DNA from 4 places in the Nonomuraea sp. H19 genome. Region 2 is predicted to be linked to each of the others. Evidence: riboswitches for the same ligand, from Rfam matches in the RefSeq annotation. Region 2 holds a riboswitch; each other region holds the start of a gene.
What was found. A riboswitch is a leader RNA that binds a small molecule or an ion and turns the genes downstream of it on or off. The one in region 2 is predicted to bind thiamine pyrophosphate.

Region 1 (4,778 bases), on a different contig from region 2:
GTGGTGGCGATCGCCGGATCCACCCGCTCGGCGCGCGCGGCCAGCGCACGGGTGGCCGCGGCCAGGTCGTCCATGGCGGTCCCGGCCGCCACGGGCACGAACACGTGCACGCCCTTCGCCCCGCTGGTCTTCACCGCCCCGGCCAGCCCGGCGTCGTCCAGCGCCTGGCGTACCAGGAAGGCGCCCCGCACGGCGAGCTCGAAGTCGTCCCCGGGCGGGTCGAGGTCGAGCACCATGTGCGTGGGGTGGTCGCCGACGAACAGCGCCGGGTGGTACTCGACCGCCCTCTGGTTGGCGAACCACAGCAGGCTTCGCCGGTCATTGCACAGCGCGCGTACGTCACCTGCCGACGCGATGCCTCGGCCCAGTGGGAGGTGGTCTCCATCCATTCGGGGGCGTATTTGGGCAGGTTCTTCTGCACAAAGGGCTCCTGCCCGGGCCGTACCCGGATGACCGAGAGCGCACGGCCGCGCAGCACCGGGATGATGCGGTCGCGGACCGCGTCGAGGTAGTCGACCAGGTCGCGCTTGGTCGCGCCCGCCCCGTCGAACAGCGGCTGGCCGAGATTGGTCAGCGCCACGCCGTCACGCGTCTCATCGCTGGTCACTCGCCCTACGATATCCGGAACAATGGGCTAGATCATGACCCGTTTCCTGTATCTCACCCGCCACGGCGAGGCCACGCCGGACGAAAGCGGCCTGACGGACGCCGGCCGCCGCCAGGCCGCACTGCTCGGCGAGCGCCTCCAGGGCGTCCCCCTCTCCGCCATCCACCACGGCCCGCTCCCCCGCGCGACGCAGACCGCCCACCTGATCGGCGAGCGGCTGCCCGGCATCCCCCTGCACGTCAGCGAGGCCGCCGGGGACTACATCCCGTACGTGCCCGAGAAGGAGGAGCTCGCCCCCGGCTACGCCGACCGCCTCCTCGGCTTCGTCGGCCAGTTCCCCGCAGACGAACGCGAGCGCGGCCCGGCGCTCGCCGCCGAGGCCCTGCGCGCGTTCACGGGTCCCGTGGCGGAGGGGACCCGCCACGAACTGGTCGTCACGCACAACTTCCTGATCGGCTGGCTCGTCCGCGCCGCCCTGGACGCCCCGAAGTGGCGCTGGCTCGGCCTCAACCACTGCAACGCCGCCCTGACCGTCATCCGGTACGCCCCCGACCGCCCCTCCTCGGTGCTCTCCTACAACGACATGGGCCATCTGCCCGCCGAGCTGCGCTGGACCGGCTTCCCGCCCGAACCGCGCGAATGAGCCCTGTTACAGTTGGCCGTTGACGCGGGGTGCCCGGCGACCCGGGCTGAGATCACACCCGTCGAACCTGATCTAGTTAGCGCTAGCGGAGGGACGTCGATGTTCTGCGATGACATGTGGCTGCGCACGGCCGACCTGATGAGCGCCATCCACGACCACCCCTTCAACGTCGCACTCGGCGCCGGCACACTCGACCGCGACCGGTTCGCGTTCTACATCGTGCAGGACGGCCGCTATCTGGAGGCGTTCTCCAAGGCCCTCGCGACAGCGTCGGCACGGGCGACGGACCCGGCGGACGCGGCGTTCTTCGCGCAGAGCGCGCACGCCGCGCTGGCCGCCGAGCGCCTGCTGCACGCCGGTTACGTCGCGGAGCTCGGCGCCGACGCGGCGGGGATCGCCACGTCGCCGACCTGCCTGGCCTACGCGTCGTTCCTGCAGGCCACGGCGCTCGCCGCACCCTATCCGGTGCTGGCGGCGGCGGTGCTGCCGTGCTTCTGGATCTACCAGGACGTCGGTACGACGCTGCTGCGGCGCACCGGGGACACGCCCGATCACCCGTACCGCAAGTGGATCTCCACCTATTCGGATCCCGGCTTCGCGGCCTCCGTCGAGCAGGCCAAGGCCATCGCCGACCGGCTGGCCGCCACCGCGGACGCGGCGACCCGGGAGGCCATGGCCGCGGCGTACCGCACGGCGGCGGCGTACGAGTGGATGTTCTGGGACAGCGCCTGGCGGCGCGAGACCTGGCCGACGGCGCGCTGGCTGGCTCCCTGATCGGTCACAGGCGCGCGGCCAGTGCCGTCGTGCCCGCCCCCGCGAGGCTCGGCAGCGCGGCCGGTCGCCCGCTCAGCAGCAGGAGCAGCGCCTGGATGGGCCGCCTCCACGACGTCGCCCGCGCCGACCGCCCAGTCGACGTCGGTGGCGACCAGCCGCAGCCCGCTCAGCCGCCGCTGCGCATAGAAGGGCCGGCCGCGCTCCCAGATGTGGGCGGCACTGGCGCGGGCCGCCTCCGATGGCATGGCGCGCGCGATGCCCAGCGGCACGCAGATGTCCTGAGCGTGGATGAGCACGTCGAAGAGCGGGTCGAGGGGCTTGGTCATGGGCGCCCGGCGGCGTGAGGTGGCCGATTCGCGGATCCGCTCGACGATCTCGCCGATCGGCAGCGCGGCGTACCGCACCGAGGAGTCGCGGATCATGCGGTTGACGTCGCCGCGTGCCCTGACCAGCTCGGCGAGGACGGCCTCGCCGAGCTGAACGCCATGCTGAGCCGGATCATCAGGGAGTTCTAGCCGGATGAGGCCTTGGCCATCAGCTCGCGTTCCTCGCGGGTGGGGATGAGCCCGGCCGGGGCGACGATCTTCGACTCCTCGAACGGCGCCTCCGCGCTCGGCAGCGGCTCCCGCGTCCTGATCGCCTTCACCCACACGCGAGCCGCGTCCAGGATCACAATGATGATCATGATTGCGAACAGCGCCGCCAGGACGCCGTCCACGGTGGAGTTGATCACGATCTGCCGCATGGCGTCCATGGACTTGGCCGGCGCGAGCAACTGCCCCTGGTCCAGCGCCGTCTGGTAGCGGTCGCGCTGGGCGAAGAAGCCGAGCGTGGGGTCGGTGGAGAGGACCTTCTGGTAGCTGGCCGTCAGCGTGACCGCGACGTCCCAGGCCAGCGGCACCGCCGTCACCCAGGCCCACTTCAGCCGGCCGCTCTTGATCAGCAGGGTCGTGGCCACGGTGAGCGCCACGGCGGCCAGCAACTGGTTGGCGATGCCGAAGAGCGGGAAGAGCTGGTTGATGCCGCCGAGCGGGTCGTTGACGCCCTGGTAGAGGAAATATCCCCAGGCCGCCACGACGAGGGCGCTGGCCGCCACGAGCCCCGGCCACCAGCTCACCCTGCCGATCGGCTTCCACAGGTTGCCCAGCGTGTCCTGCAGCATGAACCGGCCCACCCGGGTGCCCGCGTCCACCGTGGTCAGGATGAACAGCGCCTCGAACATGATCGCGAAGTGGTACCAGAACGCCTGCAGCCCCGCTCCCCCGAGGAATCCGGAGAAGATCTGCGAGATGCCCACGGCCAGCGTGGGCGCGCCGCCCGTCCGGGCGATCAGCGTCTCCTCCTGTACGGCCGCCGCCGCGGCCCGCAGCTCCTCTGGCGTGATCACGAAGCCCATGGTGGAGACCGCCTGGGCGGCGGACTCCACGGTGGCCCCGACCACGCCCGCCGGGGAGTTCATCGCGAAGTAGAGCCCGGGCGACAGCACGCAGGCCGCGGTGATGGCCATGACGGCGACGAAGGACTCCATGAGCATGGAGCCGTAGCCGATCAGCCGGACCTGCGTCTCCTTCTGGATCATCTTCGGCGTCGTGCCGGAGGAGATCAGCGAGTGGAACCCCGACAGCGCGCCGCAGGCGATGATGATGAACACGAACGGGAACAGCGAGCCCGCGAAGACCGGCCCCTTGCCGCTGAAGGCGAAGTCGGTGAACGCCGTCGTCCGCATCGGCGGCAACGTGACGGCGATGCCGATCGCGATCAGTACGATGGTGCCGATCTTCATGAACGTGGACAGGTAGTCGCGCGGCGCCAGCAGCATCCACACGGGCAGCACCGCGGCGACGAAACCGTACGCGATCAGCCACAGCGCCAGCGCGGACGGGCTCAGCGTGAAGATCGGCGCCCAGCTCGACTCCTGCACCCAGCCGCCGGCCACGATCGACAGGATCAGCAGCGCGACGCCGATCACGGTGGTCTCGACGACCTTGCCCGGGCGGATCATTCGCAGGTAGAAGCCCATGAACAGGGCGATCGGGATGGTCATCGCGATGGAGAAGACACCCCACGGCGACTGTGCGAGCGCGTTGACCACGACGAGCGCCAGCACCGCCAGCAAGATGATCATGATGGCGAAGACCGCGATGAGCGCGGCCGCCCCGCCGACCGGCCCGATCTCCTCGCGCGCCATCTGGCCGAGGCTCCGGCCGTTGCGCCTCATGGAGAAGAACAGGACCACCATGTCCTGCACGGCCCCGGCGAAGATCACCCCAGCGATGATCCAGATGGTGCCGGGGAGGTAGCCCATCTGCGCGGCCAGCACCGGCCCCACCAGCGGCCCCGCCCCCGCGATGGCGGCGAAGTGGTGCCCGAACAGGATCCGCCGGTCCGTCGGGTGGTAGTCGATGCCGTTGTCGAGCCGCTCGGCCGGGGTGGCTCGGCGGTCGTCGGCCCGCAGCACCTTGCGCACGATGAACCTGGCGTAGAACCGGTAGGCGATGGCGTACGAGCCGAGCGCGGCGCACAGGAGCCAGACCGCGTTGACGTTCTCGCCCCTGGAAAGCGCGAGCACGGCCCAGCCCACGGCGCCGACGACGGCGACCGCCGTCCAGATGATGATGGAACGCGGCTTCACCGGTTACCTCCCATGCATCGGGCCATATAGAGGGCGCCCGAGGCAGCAGCGCAGTCCGGCGTCCGGCGGCAGATCCGTGGTGAAGCGCCGCCAGCGCCACAGCGGGCGGCAGTCGATCATGA
Region 2 (4,778 bases):
GGACGCCTCGGCGGCGGAGTGAGTGGACCGTCCGATGACGATGTCGTCGCCGAGTATCTCTCGCGCGACCATCACGGGAAGGTCGTCCTGCCCCAGGTGGAGCACGTCGGGCCGGGCGGCGTAGGCGATGTCCGCCCGGTCGTTGACCGCTAGTAGTTTGCCGTGCCGGTCGCAGGCGTCGCGGAAGACTTCGAGGAGCGCGAGTTCTTCGCGAGCCTCCAGGCCCTTCTCCCGCAGCTGGATGATGTCCACGCCGCCGGCCAGCACCGAATCGAGGAACTCCGCCAGGTCGCCGCGGTCGCGGCGGCCGTCTGTGCAGAGATAGAGGCGGGCCTCAGAAAGCGAGGGCTTGGGCACGCCGCTTGACCTCGGTATGACGGCCGGCCTTGATCGCATCGATGGGCGATCCCGGCAGCGACTCGTCGGGGGTGAAGAGCCAACGCAGCGCTTCGACGTCGTCGTAGCCGGCGTCCTGCAACACGGTCAGCGTGCTGGGCAGGCCCTTCATCACTTCCTTCCCGTCCAGGAACACCGCAGGAACCTGCGGGCCCCCGCTCCCGCGGCGCACGCCGAGGAGCTTGTGGTCCTTGAGGAGTTGCTTGGCCCGCCCGATCGAAAGGTCGAGGCGCGAGGCCACTTCGGGGAGAGTGAGCCACTCGTCGACGAGCTGGTCGGTCTCCCGGTCGATCTGTGCAACAGAAAGCGTCACGAAACCACAACTACCACATGCCGTCCTTGCTCAAACAACACAATCCCGTAGGGGGACTTGTGGATCTACCAGGAGTTCCGCGTCCATAAGGTGACCCGCGTCGATGATCCGGCGACCCTGTACGAGATCGCGCGGACGGTCCACGGCGAGCACCGCCGCGAGGGTTCCGCCGGCGGTGAGCCAGACGGCCGACCACTTGCCGTCCGGATCACCCCGGTAGAGGAGACGCTCCCCCGCGGGGTGGTGCCCAGCGTACTGGACCATGTGCCCGAACTGCTCCGACCAGAAGTACGGCACCGGGTCGTACACCGCGTCCTCGCCCAGCAAGGTCGCCGCGGCGACCTCGGGGGCGTTGAGCGCGGTGTCCCAGTGCTCGACCCTGAGCCTGGTCTGGAATCGGCGGGACCACCAGGCGGCGCAGTCGCCGACGGCGACCGTGTTCGGCAGCGAGGCACGCAGGTGCTCGTCGACGACGACGCCGTTGTGCAGGTCGATGTCGGCGTCGGCGAGCCATTCGATCGCGGGGCGCACGCCGATGCCGGTGACGACCACGTGGGCTTCGACGAACTCGCCGTCGAGCAGCCGTACGCCGCCCTCGTCCACGGAGCCGACCATGGTGTCGAGCCGCAGGTCGATGCCCTCGTACCAGGGCTCGGTGCGGGCGCCGAGCTCCGTGCCCACGGCGGTCGCGAGCGGAGTGGAGGCCGCCTCGATCACCGTCACGGCGCATCCGGCGCGGCGGGCGGCGGTGGCCACCTCGGCGCCGATCCACCCGGCGCCGATGATCGCGACCCGGGCGCCGGGCACGAGCCTGGCCCTGAGCTCGTGGGCGTCGTCGAGGGTGCGCAGCACGTGCTGAGGGCCGTCGCCGGGCAGCATGATCGGCTCCGCTCCGGTGGCGATGACCAGGCCGTCGTAGCCGACCTCGCCCTCGGTCGTCTCCACGACGCCCTCGCGCAGGGCCTTGGCGGCGACGCCGGGCCGGAAGTCGACGTCGATGGCGGCCAGGTCGGTGTCGACGTAGCTGGTGTCGGCGTCGCCGAGGAGCACGCTCTTGGACAGGGGCGGGCGATCGTAGGGACGATGCCGTTCCTGGCCTATCAGGGTGATCCTGCCGTCGAATCCCCGTCCGCGCAGCGCCTCCACGGTGCGCACTCCGGCCAGGCCCGCTCCCACCACCACGACATGATTCACGTTCAAGACCATAACGGGAGCGTGTCCGGGCGTGGCACCGAGGCCGTAGGCTGAGGAGGTAAGACGCGCGGGAGTCCGGCCGTTACCGGGCTGAGAGGAAGGCTGCACCGGGCCTTCGACCGCAAGACACCTGATCCGGATCATGCCGGCGAAGGGAGCGCATGTGGATGTGATCGTAGGCGGCGGGGTCGTCGGACTGTCCATCGCCTGGCGGCTGGCCCGCGCAGGGCGGCCGGTCACCGTGGTGGACCCGGCTCCGGCCTCGGGGGCCTCGCACGCGGCGGCGGGCATGCTGGCCCCGGTCAGCGAGGTCACGTACACGGAGGCGCCGCTGCTCCGGCTGGGGCTGGCCTCGCTGCGCCGCTGGCCGTCCTTCGCCGCCGAACTGGCCGCGGACGCCGGGCTGCCGGCGGGCGACACCGGACTGCCCGCCACGAACGCCGGGCTGCCCGCCGCGGACACCGGGCTTACGCCGGGCGACGCCTCCTCCGGCCACGTCTTCGGTGCGTTCGGGGGCGGCGAGGGTGCCGGTGAGGCGGCCCGGCGCGGGCTGGATCTTCGTACGGATGGGACGCTCGACGTGGCGTTCGGGGCAGACGACCTCGCGGCGCTCGACGAGCTGGCGACGTTCATGGAGAAGCTCGGGCTGCCGGTCGAGCGGCTGACCGGGCGCGAGTGCCGCCGTCTCGAGCCCATGCTGGCCCCTTCCGTGCGCGGCGGGCTGCTGGCGCCGGGCGACGCCTGGGTGGACCCGCGCCGCGTCACGACGGCCCTGCTCGCCGCCCTGGACCGGCTCCACGCCCCCTTGGTACGGGCACGCGCCACCGGCCTCCTGCGCGACGGCGGCAGAGTCGTCGGAGTACGCCTGGCACCGCCGATCGGCTCGACCGCCGGCACCCCCGCGCCGTCCGAGATCCGGGCGGAACGGGTCATCCTGGCCGCCGGAGCCTGGAGCACCGAGCTGGCCGAGCTGCCGGTGCGGCCCATCAAGGGGCAGATCATGCGGTTGCGTTCGGCCCAGCCGCTGCTCAGCAGGTGCGTACGCGGCACCGTGCACGGCACGCCCGTCTACCTCGTCCCCAGAGGCGATGGTGAGCTGGTGGTCGGGGCCACGCAGGAGGAGCTCGGGTTCGACACGAGGGTGACGGCCGGCGGGCTCTACGAGCTGCTGCGCGACGCCAGGGAGCTGGTGCCGGGCGTGACCGAGCTGGAGGTCGCCGACGTGGTGGCGGGATTGCGCCCGGGCACGCCGGACAACCTGCCCATCATCGGCCCGAGCGGTACGCCGGGGCTCACGCTGGCCACCGGGCATTACCGGGGCGGCGTGCTGCTGGCGCCGCTCACGGCGGCCCTCGTCGCAGGGGAGCCGGGCGAGGAAGGCGAGCTGGCGGCGTTGTGCTCGCCGGGGAGGTTTGAGGAAATTTCATGATTGTGCTGATCAACGGGGCCGCGCACGAGGTCGCCGACGGCATGACCGTGGCGCAGGCCGTACACACATTGACGCAGGCCACCACAGGGGTGGCCGTGGCCGTGAACGACGAGGTGGTCACCCGGAGCGCCTGGGAGACGACGGCGCTCCGGGACAGTGATCGCGTGGAGGTGCTGACGGCGGTGCAAGGTGGATGATCTGATCATCGCCGGGGAGAAGTTCTCCTCCCGGCTCATCATGGGAACCGGCGGCGCGCCCTCGCTGGAGGTGCTCGATCAGGCGCTGGCGGCCTCGGGGACCGAGCTGACCACGGTGGCCATGCGGCGGCTCGACCCGGGCGCCCGCGGCTCCGTGCTGGACGTGCTGCGCAAGCGGGACATCAAGGTGCTGCCCAACACGGCCGGTTGCTTCACGGCGGGCGAGGCGGTGCTGACGGCGCGCCTGGCCAGGGAGGCGCTCGGGACGAACTGGGTCAAGCTCGAGGTCATCGCCGACGAGCGGACGCTGCTGCCCGACCCGATCGAGACGTTCGACGCGGCCGAGCGGCTGGTGGCGGACGGGTTCGTGGTGCTGCCGTACATCGGCGACGATCCAGCGCTCGCGCGGCGGCTGGAGCAGGCCGGGTGCGCGGCGGTGATGCCCCTGGGCGCGCCGATCGGCTCGGGCTTGGGCATCCGCAACCCGCACAACATCGAGCTGATCGTGGAGGCCGCCGCGGTCCCGGTGATCCTCGACGCGGGCATCGGCACGGCCAGCGACGCGGCGCTGGCGATGGAGCTGGGCTGCGACGCCGTACTGCTGGCCACGGCGGTCACCCGGGCGCAGCGGCCCGATCTCATGGCGGCGGCCATGAAGTCGGCCGTGGTCGCGGGGCGGCAGGCCCGGCAGGCGGGCCGCATCCCGCGCCGGCGCTACGCCGAGGCGTCCTCCCCGATGACCCCATGACGCGTCACCTGGAGGGGCACGGCGCCACGCCCGGCCGGGCCGCCGTGACGGGGATGAGCCAATGTCCACTTCGCCGGGGCGTGGGCACGTTCCATTGGCACGTCTCCGCATCAGTTTCGGGCGGCGGGGCCCTGCCGGGGCCAAAACGCCCGTAAACTCAGCGGGGTGGACACGACGACTGCGGACCCCCTGGTCGGGCGGCTCCTCGATGGGCGCTATCGCATCGAGAGCCGGATCGCACGGGGCGGTATGGCGACCGTCTACCTGGCGCTGGACGTCCGGCTCGACCGGACGGTGGCGCTGAAGGTCATGCACCGCTCGCTGGCCGAGGACCCGGCGTTCGTCAGGAGGTTCATCGGCGAGGCGAAGTCGGTCGCCAGTCTCTCCCACCCCAACGTGGTGCACGTCTTCGACCAGGGCACGGACAACGACGTCGTCTACCTGTCGATGGAGTACGTGCCGGGCCGGACGCTGCGTGACATCCTGCGCGAGCGCGGCAGG
Region 3 (4,778 bases), on a different contig from region 2:
CCAAGGCGCAGCGGGCGCCGCTGATCCTGCTGGCGGTCGCCGGCCTGCTGTTCGGGATCATGGCCGTGGTCTGGCCCGGGCTGACGGTGTTGACGATCACGTTGCTGGTCGGGATCTGGGCGCTGGTGACCGGCGTCTCGGAGATCATCGCGGCGGTCAGGATGCGCAAGGAGATCCAGGGCGAGTGGCTGCACATCCTTTCGGGAGCGCTGTCGGTGCTGTTCGGCGTGCTCGTGCTGGTCTGGCCGGCGACCGGGGCGCTGACGGTCGCGCTGATCATCGGCATCTACGCCATCCTGGCCGGGATCACGCTGATCGCCCTCAGCCTGCGCGTGCGCCGGATGCGGGAGACCTCCCCCTGAACGGACCGACTGACGTTAGGCCTACGCCGGCAAGGGCAGACCGCTGGGCATGCCGGAAACGAGACCACCTCAGAGCCAGCCGTACCCCGGCCACTCGGGTGAGATGGCGCCCGAGCCGCGCGACGAGATGCGCGACTACGAGGGCAGCAGCCTGCTGAAGGACAAGAAGGCGCTGATCACCGGGGGCGACTCGGGGATCGGCAGGGCGGTCGCGGTGGCCTTCGCCAAAGAGGGCGCGGATGTCGCGATCGCGTACCTGACCGAGCACGAGGACGCCGCCCACACCGGCAAGCTCGTCGAGGCGACCGGGCGGCGCTGCGTGCTGCTGCCCGGCGACCTGAGCGACCGCGCCCACTGCGGCGCGGTGGTCGAGCAGGCGGTGTCCGAGCTGGGCGGGCTCGACGTCCTCGTCAACAACGTGGCCTACCAGGCGCCGGTCGACGGGCTGGAGGAACTGTCGGACGAGCAGTGGGAGCACACGTTCGCGGTCAACATCCACAGCTACTACCGCGTCACCAAGGCGGCGCTCCCCCACCTGCGGGAGGGCGCCGCCATCATCAACACCTCCTCGATCAACGGCCTGCGCGGCAACAAGTCCCTCATCGACTACGCCGCCACCAAGGGCGCGATCAACGCCTTCACCTACTCCATGGCGCAGAACCTGGTGGAGCGGGGCATCAGGGTCAACGCCGTGGCGCCGGGGCCGGTGTGGACACCGCTGATCCCGGCCACGATGCCGGAGGAGAAGGTGGCGAAGTTCGGAGGTCACGTGCCGATGGGGCGACCCGCCGATCCGGACGAGATCGCCCCGTCGTACGTGTTCTTCGCCGCGGAGCGGCTGTCGTCGTACTACACGGGCGAGGTGCTGGCCCCGATCGGCGGCGAGACGTTGCCGGGCTAGTCGACGTAGATGGTGCCGCCGAGCTGCCGGAACTCGGCGGCCTTCTGCGCCATGCCGGCTTCGCGGATGTCGTGGCTGATCCGCATGGAGCAGAACTTCGGGCCGCACATCGAGCAGAAGTGCGCGGTCTTGGCGGGTGCGGCGGGGAGGGTCTCGTCGTGGAAGGCGCGCGCCGTGTCGGGGTCGAGCGCCAGGTCGAACTGGTCCTCCCAGCGGAACTCGAAGCGCGCGTCCGACAGCGCGTCGTCCCACGCCTGCGCCTGCGGATGCCCCTTGGCCAGGTCCGCCGCGTGGGCGGCGATCTTGTACGTGATCACGCCCGTCTTGACGTCGTCCTTGTTCGGCAGGCCGAGGTGCTCTTTGGGGGTGACGTAGCAGAGCATGGCGGTGCCGTACCAGCCGATCATGGCGGCCCCGATGCCCGAGGTGATGTGGTCGTAGCCGGGCGCGATGTCGGTCACCAACGGCCCCAGGGTGTAGAAGGGGGCGTCGTCGCACAGCTCGCGCTGCAGGTCGACGTTCTCCTTGATCTTGTGCATGGGCACGTGCCCCGGCCCCTCGATCATCACCTGGACGTCATGGGCCCGGGCGATGGCGGTCAGCTCCCCAAGCGTGCGCAGCTCGGCGAACTGGGCCTCGTCGTTGGCGTCCGCGATCGAGCCGGGCCGCAGCCCGTCGCCGAGCGAGAACGACACGTCGTAGCGGGCCAGGATCTCGCACATCTCGTCGAAGTGCTCGTACAGGAAGCTCTCGCGATGGTGCGCCAGGCACCAGGCGGCCATGATCGAGCCGCCGCGCGAGACGATCCCGGTCTTGCGGCGGGCGGTCAGCGGCACGTACGCCAGCCGCACCCCCGCGTGCACGGTCACGTAGTCGACGCCCTGCTCGCACTGCTCGATCAGGGTGTCGCGGTAAACCTCCCACGACAGCGCCTCCGGCCGCCCCTTGGCCTTCTCCAACGCCTGGTAAATAGGTACGGTCCCGACCGGGACGGGCGAGTTGCGGATGATCCACTCGCGGGTCTCATGGATGTCGGGGCCGGTGGACAGGTCCATGATGGTGTCCGCGCCCCACCGGGTGGCCCAGGTCATCTTCTCGACCTCCTCCTCGATGGAGGACGTCACGGCGGAGTTGCCGATGTTGGCGTTGATCTTCACGAGGAAGTTGCGGCCGATGATCATCGGTTCGGACTCGGGGTGGTTGACGTTGGCGGGGATGATGGCCCGGCCGGCCGCGACCTCCTGGCGGACGAACCCGGGGGTCAGCCCCTCGCGTGCCGCCACGAACTCCATCTCCTTCGTGACCAGGCCTTTCTTGGCGCAGGCGACCTGGGTGACAGGCTCGCCGGCCGCGCGGCGCTCGCGTACCCACTGCTCGCGCAGGCGCGGCAGCCCTCGCCTGACGTCGGTCTCGACGGCGGGATCGGTGTACGGGCCCGACGTGTCGTACAGCGTCACCGCCGAACCGTCCGACAGACGCACCTGCCGCATGGGCACACGGAGGTCACCGAGGTAGATCTTGGAAAAACCGAGCTCCGGCGCACCACTCATCGCGCAAACTCCCTTCGCCGGCATTATCCGGTGCAGGTTCTGGCGGTCGGCGGCTGTCAGCCGTCCTCTCAGCCCGGTCCACACCGGGCTCCCGCGTTGGACGGCGATGATCGTACCCACGCCTGGACGCGCGCCAAACATGGCAAGATCAGGCGATGGACGATCCCACGTCGCGGACCACCGCCAGCTATGACCGCATCGCACCGGTTTACGCTGAGCGCAACGACCAGCCGGACGCCGAATTCCTGGCGTTTCGCCAGCGGTTCGCGGACGCGCTTCCCGACGGGGCCAAGGTGGCCGACCTGGGGTGCGGCCCGGGACGCGACGGGGCGTGGTTCCGTGCGCGAGAGCTGGAGGTCGTCGGGGTCGACCGGTCGATCGAGATGGCCAGGCTCGCCACCGCCCGCGGGGTGCCCGCCGTGCTGGGCGACCTGCGCCGCCCGCCGCTCGCCCCCGGCTCGCTGACGGGCTTGTGGTCGGTGGCGGCGCTCCTGCACGTGCCCACCGCCGAGACCGAGCCGACCCTGCGCGCCTGGTCGGCGGCGCTGCGACCGGGAGGCGTGCTCGGGATGTCGACCTCGGCGGGCGATGGTGAGGGATGGGAGCCGAGGTCGTACGGCTTCGAGCAGTCCCGCTGGTTCACTCACCGCGACCCGGACGCGCTGCTGGCGACGCTGGAATCGGCCGGTCTCCAGGTCCTCGAACACGACCTGAGGACCACCGGTCGCACTTGGCTGAACGTGCTGGCGGCGCGCCGCCAGGTTTGTCGATCGCTGTCAGCGGTACGGACTTCATCAGGGGGAACATGAACAAGATCGCCGCTGTCGCAGGACTCGTGGTGGTGACCGCGTTCGGGGGGACCACCGCTCGAGATGGCTTCGACCAGCACGAGGTGAGTGAGGAGCAGTACCGAACCCTGATCGCCCAATGCCGCTACGCCGACACGAGTAAGGCGCGAGCGGAATGCCGCGCGGAGGTCAAGGCGACCTACCGCATCGGCGAGGCGGACACGTCGCTCGACTGCCGGACATACTCCGGCGTCTCTGTGTGCGGCACGCTGAAGCTCAGCAGGGCCGAGCGCAAGTGCGCCGAGGACTCCGCGAAGCAAGGGCTGCCGTTCCGGCGCGCCGAGGTGGAGTGCTACGTGTTCACGTGAAAGTGAGAGGCCCAAGTCGTGATCATCGTTGGGGTGGACGGCTCGCGTACCGGGCTGGAGGCGGCCGCATGGGCCGCCGACGAGGCCGCGTTGCGCAGGGCGCCGCTGACCGTGGCACATGCCGTGCCGAAGTGGGTGCATGACGAGTCCGGCAGCGCCCGGTACGCCGACGTCGCCCGGTGGATGCGCGAAGGCGCCACCACGGTGCTCGCCGCGGCCGAGGACCGCGCCCGCCGGGAGCACCCGGACGTCAGCGTGACCACCGAGTTGCTGCCCGGTGATCCCCGTACCGCGCTGATCAACGCCGCCGAGGGGGCCGAGCTGCTGGTGGTCGGCAGTCGCGGGATCGGCGGCGTACGCGGGCTGCTGGTCGGGTCCGTCGCACACGGGGTTGCCGCGCACGCCCGTACGGACGTCGTGCTGGTCCACGAGCTGCCCAGGTCGCCGCGCGGGGAGGTGGTGGTCGGGGCCGACGGCTCGCCGACCGGCGGGCGGGCGCTCGAGTGGGCCTTCGCCGAGGCCGAACTGCGCGGTACGCGGCTGCGGGCCGTACACGCGTGGGCCTGGCCCCAGCCGACCGGGTTCGAGCCCGCCGACGAGGACAGCGAGCAGGACGCGCTGCGGTCCCTGCAGGAGCTGCTGGCCGGGCACCAGCTCCGGCATCCGGGGGTGGAGGTCGTGGCGGAGGTCGTCCATGGCCATCCCGTGGAGGTGCTCAAGGAGGCGGCGAGGGGTGCGGACCTGCTGGCGGTCGGGTCGCGGGGGCACGGGCAGCTGGCCGGGATGATCATGGGGTCGATCAGCCAGGC
Region 4 (4,778 bases), on a different contig from region 2:
CAGGAACATGCGGCGGCGGCCCAGCAGGTCGGCCGCGCGCCCGCCGAGCAGCATGAAGCCGCCGTAGCCGAGCACGTACGCGCTCACGACGCCGCTCAGCATGCCCGTGGACAGGCCCAGGTCGGCACGGATGGACGGGAGGGCGACGTTCAGCATGGCCACGTCGATGCCCTCGAGAAAGATGGCACCGCACAACACGGCAAGTACACCCCAGGAACGGGCAGGCATGACAAATCCCCCGGTTACGTATAGGCATGTCGGTTCTCTCTTGTAACCGTCCACATCTTGGGCCAGCATGAAATGTCATGGAAGACGGCACTTTGAAGTCACTTAGTTACTGCGAGAGCACCGTGGACGACGACTACGACGTGCGGCAGTGGGACACGCGGGAGGACTGCGAGGTCCGCCAGATACTCGACCGCATCGCCGACAAGTGGTCCCTGCTGGTCATCGCGCTGCTCGACTGCCAGAGCCTGCGCTTCACGCAGCTGCGCCGCGAGATCGACGGCGTCAGCCAGCGCATGCTCACCGTGACCCTGCGTCAGCTCGAACGAGACGGCCTGGTCTCCCGTACGGTCCACCCCGTCGTGCCGCCCAGGGTCGACTACGCGCTGACGCCGCTCGGCCGTACCCTGCACCAGACCATCAAGACGCTGGTCACCTGGACCGAGGAGCACCAGGAGGAGGTCGCGGCGGCGCGTGCCGCGTACGACGCGCGACGCGAGATGATGGAGACATGACCGTACGTGAGATCGATGCCAGTGCCGTTCCCGACGATGCCTACCTGCTCGACGTCCGGGAGCAGGACGAATGGCTGGCGGGGCACGCTCCGGAAGCCGTGCACATCCCCATGACCCAGATCCAGGAGCGGGTGAGCGAGGTGCCCGCGGACCGGACGGTTTATGTCGTCTGCCGGGTGGGCGGACGGTCGCTTCAGGTGGCGGCCTGGCTCGGCCGGCTCGGGCATGACGCGGTCAACGTCGGCGGCGGCATGCAGTCGTGGGAGGCCGCGCGCCGCCCCATGATCAGCGAGACCGGGCAGGAGCCGTTCGTCGCCTGACTGTGATTCGCCCACTATGGCGATTCGGCGGCCATTGAGGCATCATAAGGGCGCAAACTTCAGATCGTCGCGGGAGCTCGGGGTGCCGGGCTGAGAGGGCAGCTACTCATCCGCTGCCGACCGCCTGAACCTGTCCGGGTAATGCCGGCGTAGGGAGTGTGCGATGACGCATGTCGCCGACGAAGTTCCGCTGACCCTGGAGGGCGCGCCGCCGAAGACGCTGGGCGTCCTCGACCAGGGCGCGCTCTGGGCGAACCTCGGCGTCAGCCTCCTGGGCTTCTCCGGAGCCCTCTACCTGCTCAACCCCCTCGGCAACGCGCCGCTCAGCCTGGTCGCCGCGCTCACCGCCACCGTGGTCGGAAGCCTGATCGGCACGTCCATGGTGGGCCTGTCCGCCATCCCCGGCACCCAGACGGGGCAGCCCTCGATGGTGCTGTTGCGCGGGCTGTTCGGGGCCAAGACGTCCTACGTGCCCACGGTGCTGAACATCGTGCAGATGCTCGGCTGGGGCGCCTTCGAGCTGTGGGTGATCGCCCAGGCCGCCACGGCGATCTTCGGAGGCGTGCCGTACCAGGTGTGGGTGATCCTGGCGGGCGTGGTCACCACGGCGCTCACGATCTGGCCACTGGGCTCGGTACGCCTGCTGCGGCGGTACGTCACCATCGGGGTGATCGTGTCGATGGTCTGGTTCACGTGGTTCTTCGTGTCCGAGGCTCCCGCGCACACGGGCGGAAGCTGGACCGCCTTCCCCGCCGCCGTGGACTACGTGATCGCGCTGTCGGTGTCGTGGGTGCCGATGGCCGCCGACTTCGCCCGGCACTCCAGGTCGAGCCGGGCCGCCTTCACCGGCGTGGTCGGCGGCTACACGCTGGCCCAGGTGGCCTGCCTGGGGCTGGGCGTGTACGCGGTCGCCATCGTGGGGGCGGCCGGGGTGGAGGCCGACCCGACGTCGGTGTTCAGCCCGTTCGTCGCGGTGCCGCTGGGCGCGCTGTTCTTCGCCATCCTGGTGCTGCGCGAGACCGATCAGTCCTTCGCCAACGTCTACTCCACCACCGTGTCGCTGCAGAACCTGATGCCGCGCGTGGACCGGCGCGTCTTCTCCACCGCCATCGGCGTGCTCACTGTCGCGATCGCCCTGGTCGTGGACGTCACCTCGTACGGCGCGTTCCTCGGCGTGATCGGGGCGGTGTTCGTGCCGATGTTCGCGGTGCTCGCCGTGGACTACTTCGTCTTCGCCCGCTCCGACCGCTGGAACACCGACGAGAACGCGCCCTCGCGCTGGTCGATGCTGGTGCCGTGGGCGCTGGGCTTCATGGCCTACTGGCTGACGACCTCGACGCTGACCGTTCCCTGGTGGGACGAGTTCTGGGTGGGCGCCCGCAAGGCCATCGGCTTCACCCGGGAGCCGTGGATGAACGGCGCGCTCGGCGGGGCCTTGGTGGCCGCGCTGGTCACGCTGCTCATCGGCCTGCTGCTGCGGCGGCTCGCCGTTCGACGTTGAGCAGGTGCTGCTTGGCGGCCGCGCCTCCGGCGTAGTCGCCCAGCTCGCCTTCCGCGCGAACCACCCGGTGGCACGGCACGACCACGCAGACGGGGTTGGAGGCCAGCGCGTTGCCGATCGCCCGCAGCGCGCGCGGCCTGCCGATGCTCGCGCCGATCTCCTCCAGCGTCGTGGTCGTGCCGTAGGGGACCGCCATCGTCTTCTGCAGCACCGTACGGGCGAAAGGCGTGGCCAGCGTCAGGTTGACCGGCGTGGCGAACGTGCGCAGCCGGCCGGAGAAGTAGGCGTCCAGCTCCCTGCGCACCGGGTCGAGCCGGCGCGGATCCGGCCCGATGAACGTGCCCACATGCCTGCTGACCAGCGCGAAGACATCGTTTTCCGGCTCGAAGCTGCACGCGACGATGCCCTTGCCGGTCACGGCCAGCACCAGCCGGCCCACGGCGCCGTCGTAGGTGCCGAACGCGATGTCCGGCGGTGTCTCACCTCGATAGGTGCTGGAGGTCACGCGCAGCAGGGCATCCAGATCGCCGCTCGTCATGCCTCCACCCTTCCCCGGCTCCCGAGAAATCGCCGTGACCGCAGCGTATCGGACGGATCGCCCGACGCACCCACGCTGCCACGTGCACTATGGAGGAGTGGGGGACGAATGGGCCGGTAGTGACGACGAGATCGCTCGCGCGGTGCTCGCCAGCTCACCCAACGCCGTGGTGGCGCTCGACAGGGACCAGAGCGTGCTGGTCTGGAACGACGCCGCCGAGCGGCTCTTCGGCTGGTCGGCGGAGGAGCTGCTGGGGCGCCGGGCGCCGATCGTGCCGTCGGAGCTGACGGCCGAGCACAACGCCGTGCTCGAACGCGTGCGCACCGGCGGCCAGGTGTCCTTGCGTACCAAGCGCCTGCATCGCGACGGAAGCGTGCTCGACGTGCGGGTCGACATCAGCGGGCTGCGCCTGGGCAGCGCCGTGGCCGGCTACGTCTGCGTGCACCACCTGGCCAGGACCGACGAGGTGGCGAAAAACCGCATGGTGCGCCGGGCCAGGCTGGTGCGCAGGCTCACCGATGTGGTCGGCGACATCAACTCCGACCTGGAGCTGTCGGCCGTGCTGGACCGGATCTCGGCCAGCCTCACGGAGCTGACCGGGGCGGACGCGGGCGGGTTCGTACTGATCGAGGGGGATCGGCTGCGGCTGGTCAGCACGTACCAGCTGCCGGACGCCATCAGGGGCACCACCACCGACCTGCGCACGAGCCTGGTGGATCGGCTCTTACGCACCGGCAAGACGGTGCTGCTCGAGTCGAGTGGCCTGGACGACCTGGTGTGGGCGCGCCTTGAGGGGCTGCACACGATCGCGCTGGGTCTCGCCGCCGTGGGCGGGCGGCCGTACGGGGCTCTCTACGCGTTGTTCGCCCGGCGCACGCCCGGACATCTCGAATTGGAGTTACTGGAGCTGCTGGCCGGGCACGCGGGCATCGCCGTCGGCAACGCGGTGGCCTATCAGGAGGCGGTACGCCAGCGGGCGCACGAGCGGGCCGTGTTCGACGCCAGCGCCGACGGAATCGCCGTGCTGGACGAGTCCGGGCGCGTCGTGCGATGGAACCCGGCCGCCGCCGAGCTCACCGCGTTCCCCGCCGAGGCCGTCGTCGGCGGACCGCCGCCCTTCCCGCTGCCCAGGCCGGGGGAGAAGCTCACGTTCCAGATGGAGAGCGGGCGGTGGCTGGACGTGGTGAGCGCGCAGATCGAGGAGACCGGCGAGGTCGTCATCGACTTCCGCGACGTGACCACGGCCAAGGAACTGGAGGAGGCCAAAGACCTGTTCCTGGCCACGACCAGCCACGAGCTGCGCACGCCGATCACGATCGTCCGGGGGTTCGCCAGCACGCTGGACTTGCGCTGGGACAAGATGAGCGATCTCGAGCGGCGCTCGGCCGTGCACACGATCGCCGAGCGGGCCAGGTCGCTCGGGCAGCTCATGGACCACCTGCTGCTCGGCGCCAGGGCGGGAGCGGACGAGCTCAAGGTGCGGATCGAGGCGTTCGACCTGGCCGAGCGGATCCACGCGGCCACGCTGGGGCTGCCCGTGCTGTCGGACAAGCATCGGGTCGAGGTGATCATCCCCGACGGGCTGCCGCACGTGCTGGGCGACGCGCTGGCCACGGACATTGTGCTGGGGCAGCTGCTGGAGAACGCGTTCAAGTACTCGCCGAAGGGCGGGCTGATCA

Region 1: another riboswitch for thiamine pyrophosphate. It lies ahead of ACTMTI_RS25650 (TenA family protein); the one in region 2 lies ahead of ACTMTI_RS15540 (FAD-dependent oxidoreductase).
Region 3: another riboswitch for thiamine pyrophosphate. It lies ahead of thiC (phosphomethylpyrimidine synthase ThiC); the one in region 2 lies ahead of ACTMTI_RS15540 (FAD-dependent oxidoreductase).
Region 4: another riboswitch for thiamine pyrophosphate. It lies ahead of ACTMTI_RS05895 (purine-cytosine permease family protein); the one in region 2 lies ahead of ACTMTI_RS15540 (FAD-dependent oxidoreductase).

Annotation. Positions count from the first base shown of each region.
Region 1 is NZ_JBQHCV010000011.1:237,713-242,490, reverse strand. It holds gene ligD (non-homologous end-joining DNA ligase LigD) at 1-389, opposite strand, end outside; partial or broken gene ACTMTI_RS25660 (hypothetical protein) at 398-478, opposite strand; gene ACTMTI_RS25655 (histidine phosphatase family protein) at 642-1,250, shown strand; TPP riboswitch at 1,266-1,361, shown strand; gene ACTMTI_RS25650 (TenA family protein) at 1,350-2,024, shown strand; gene ACTMTI_RS25645 (hypothetical protein) at 2,313-2,504, shown strand; gene ACTMTI_RS25640 (carbon starvation CstA family protein) at 2,536-4,656, opposite strand; gene ACTMTI_RS25635 (hypothetical protein) at 4,660-4,778, opposite strand, start outside.
Region 2 is NZ_JBQHCV010000006.1:309,959-314,736, forward strand. It holds gene thiE (thiamine phosphate synthase) at 1-357, opposite strand, end outside; gene ACTMTI_RS15530 (Rv2175c family DNA-binding protein) at 335-709, opposite strand; gene ACTMTI_RS15535 (NAD(P)/FAD-dependent oxidoreductase) at 740-1,903, opposite strand; TPP riboswitch at 1,961-2,077, shown strand; gene ACTMTI_RS15540 (FAD-dependent oxidoreductase) at 2,067-3,332, shown strand; gene thiS (sulfur carrier protein ThiS) at 3,329-3,529, shown strand; gene ACTMTI_RS15550 (thiazole synthase) at 3,522-4,277, shown strand; gene pknB (Stk1 family PASTA domain-containing Ser/Thr kinase) at 4,443-4,778, shown strand, end outside.
Region 3 is NZ_JBQHCV010000004.1:58,025-62,802, reverse strand. It holds gene ACTMTI_RS09595 (HdeD family acid-resistance protein) at 1-362, shown strand, start outside; gene ACTMTI_RS09590 (SDR family oxidoreductase) at 412-1,263, shown strand; gene thiC (phosphomethylpyrimidine synthase ThiC) at 1,260-2,813, opposite strand; TPP riboswitch at 2,806-2,918, opposite strand; gene ACTMTI_RS09580 (class I SAM-dependent methyltransferase) at 2,969-3,622, shown strand; gene ACTMTI_RS09575 (hypothetical protein) at 3,619-3,969, shown strand; gene ACTMTI_RS09570 (universal stress protein) at 3,988-4,778, shown strand, end outside.
Region 4 is NZ_JBQHCV010000002.1:463,081-467,858, forward strand. It holds gene ACTMTI_RS05880 (MFS transporter) at 1-228, opposite strand, end outside; gene ACTMTI_RS05885 (winged helix-turn-helix transcriptional regulator) at 306-740, shown strand; gene ACTMTI_RS05890 (rhodanese-like domain-containing protein) at 737-1,060, shown strand; TPP riboswitch at 1,120-1,233, shown strand; gene ACTMTI_RS05895 (purine-cytosine permease family protein) at 1,224-2,561, shown strand; gene ACTMTI_RS05900 (methylated-DNA--[protein]-cysteine S-methyltransferase) at 2,521-3,099, opposite strand; gene ACTMTI_RS05905 (PAS domain S-box protein) at 3,197-4,778, shown strand, end outside.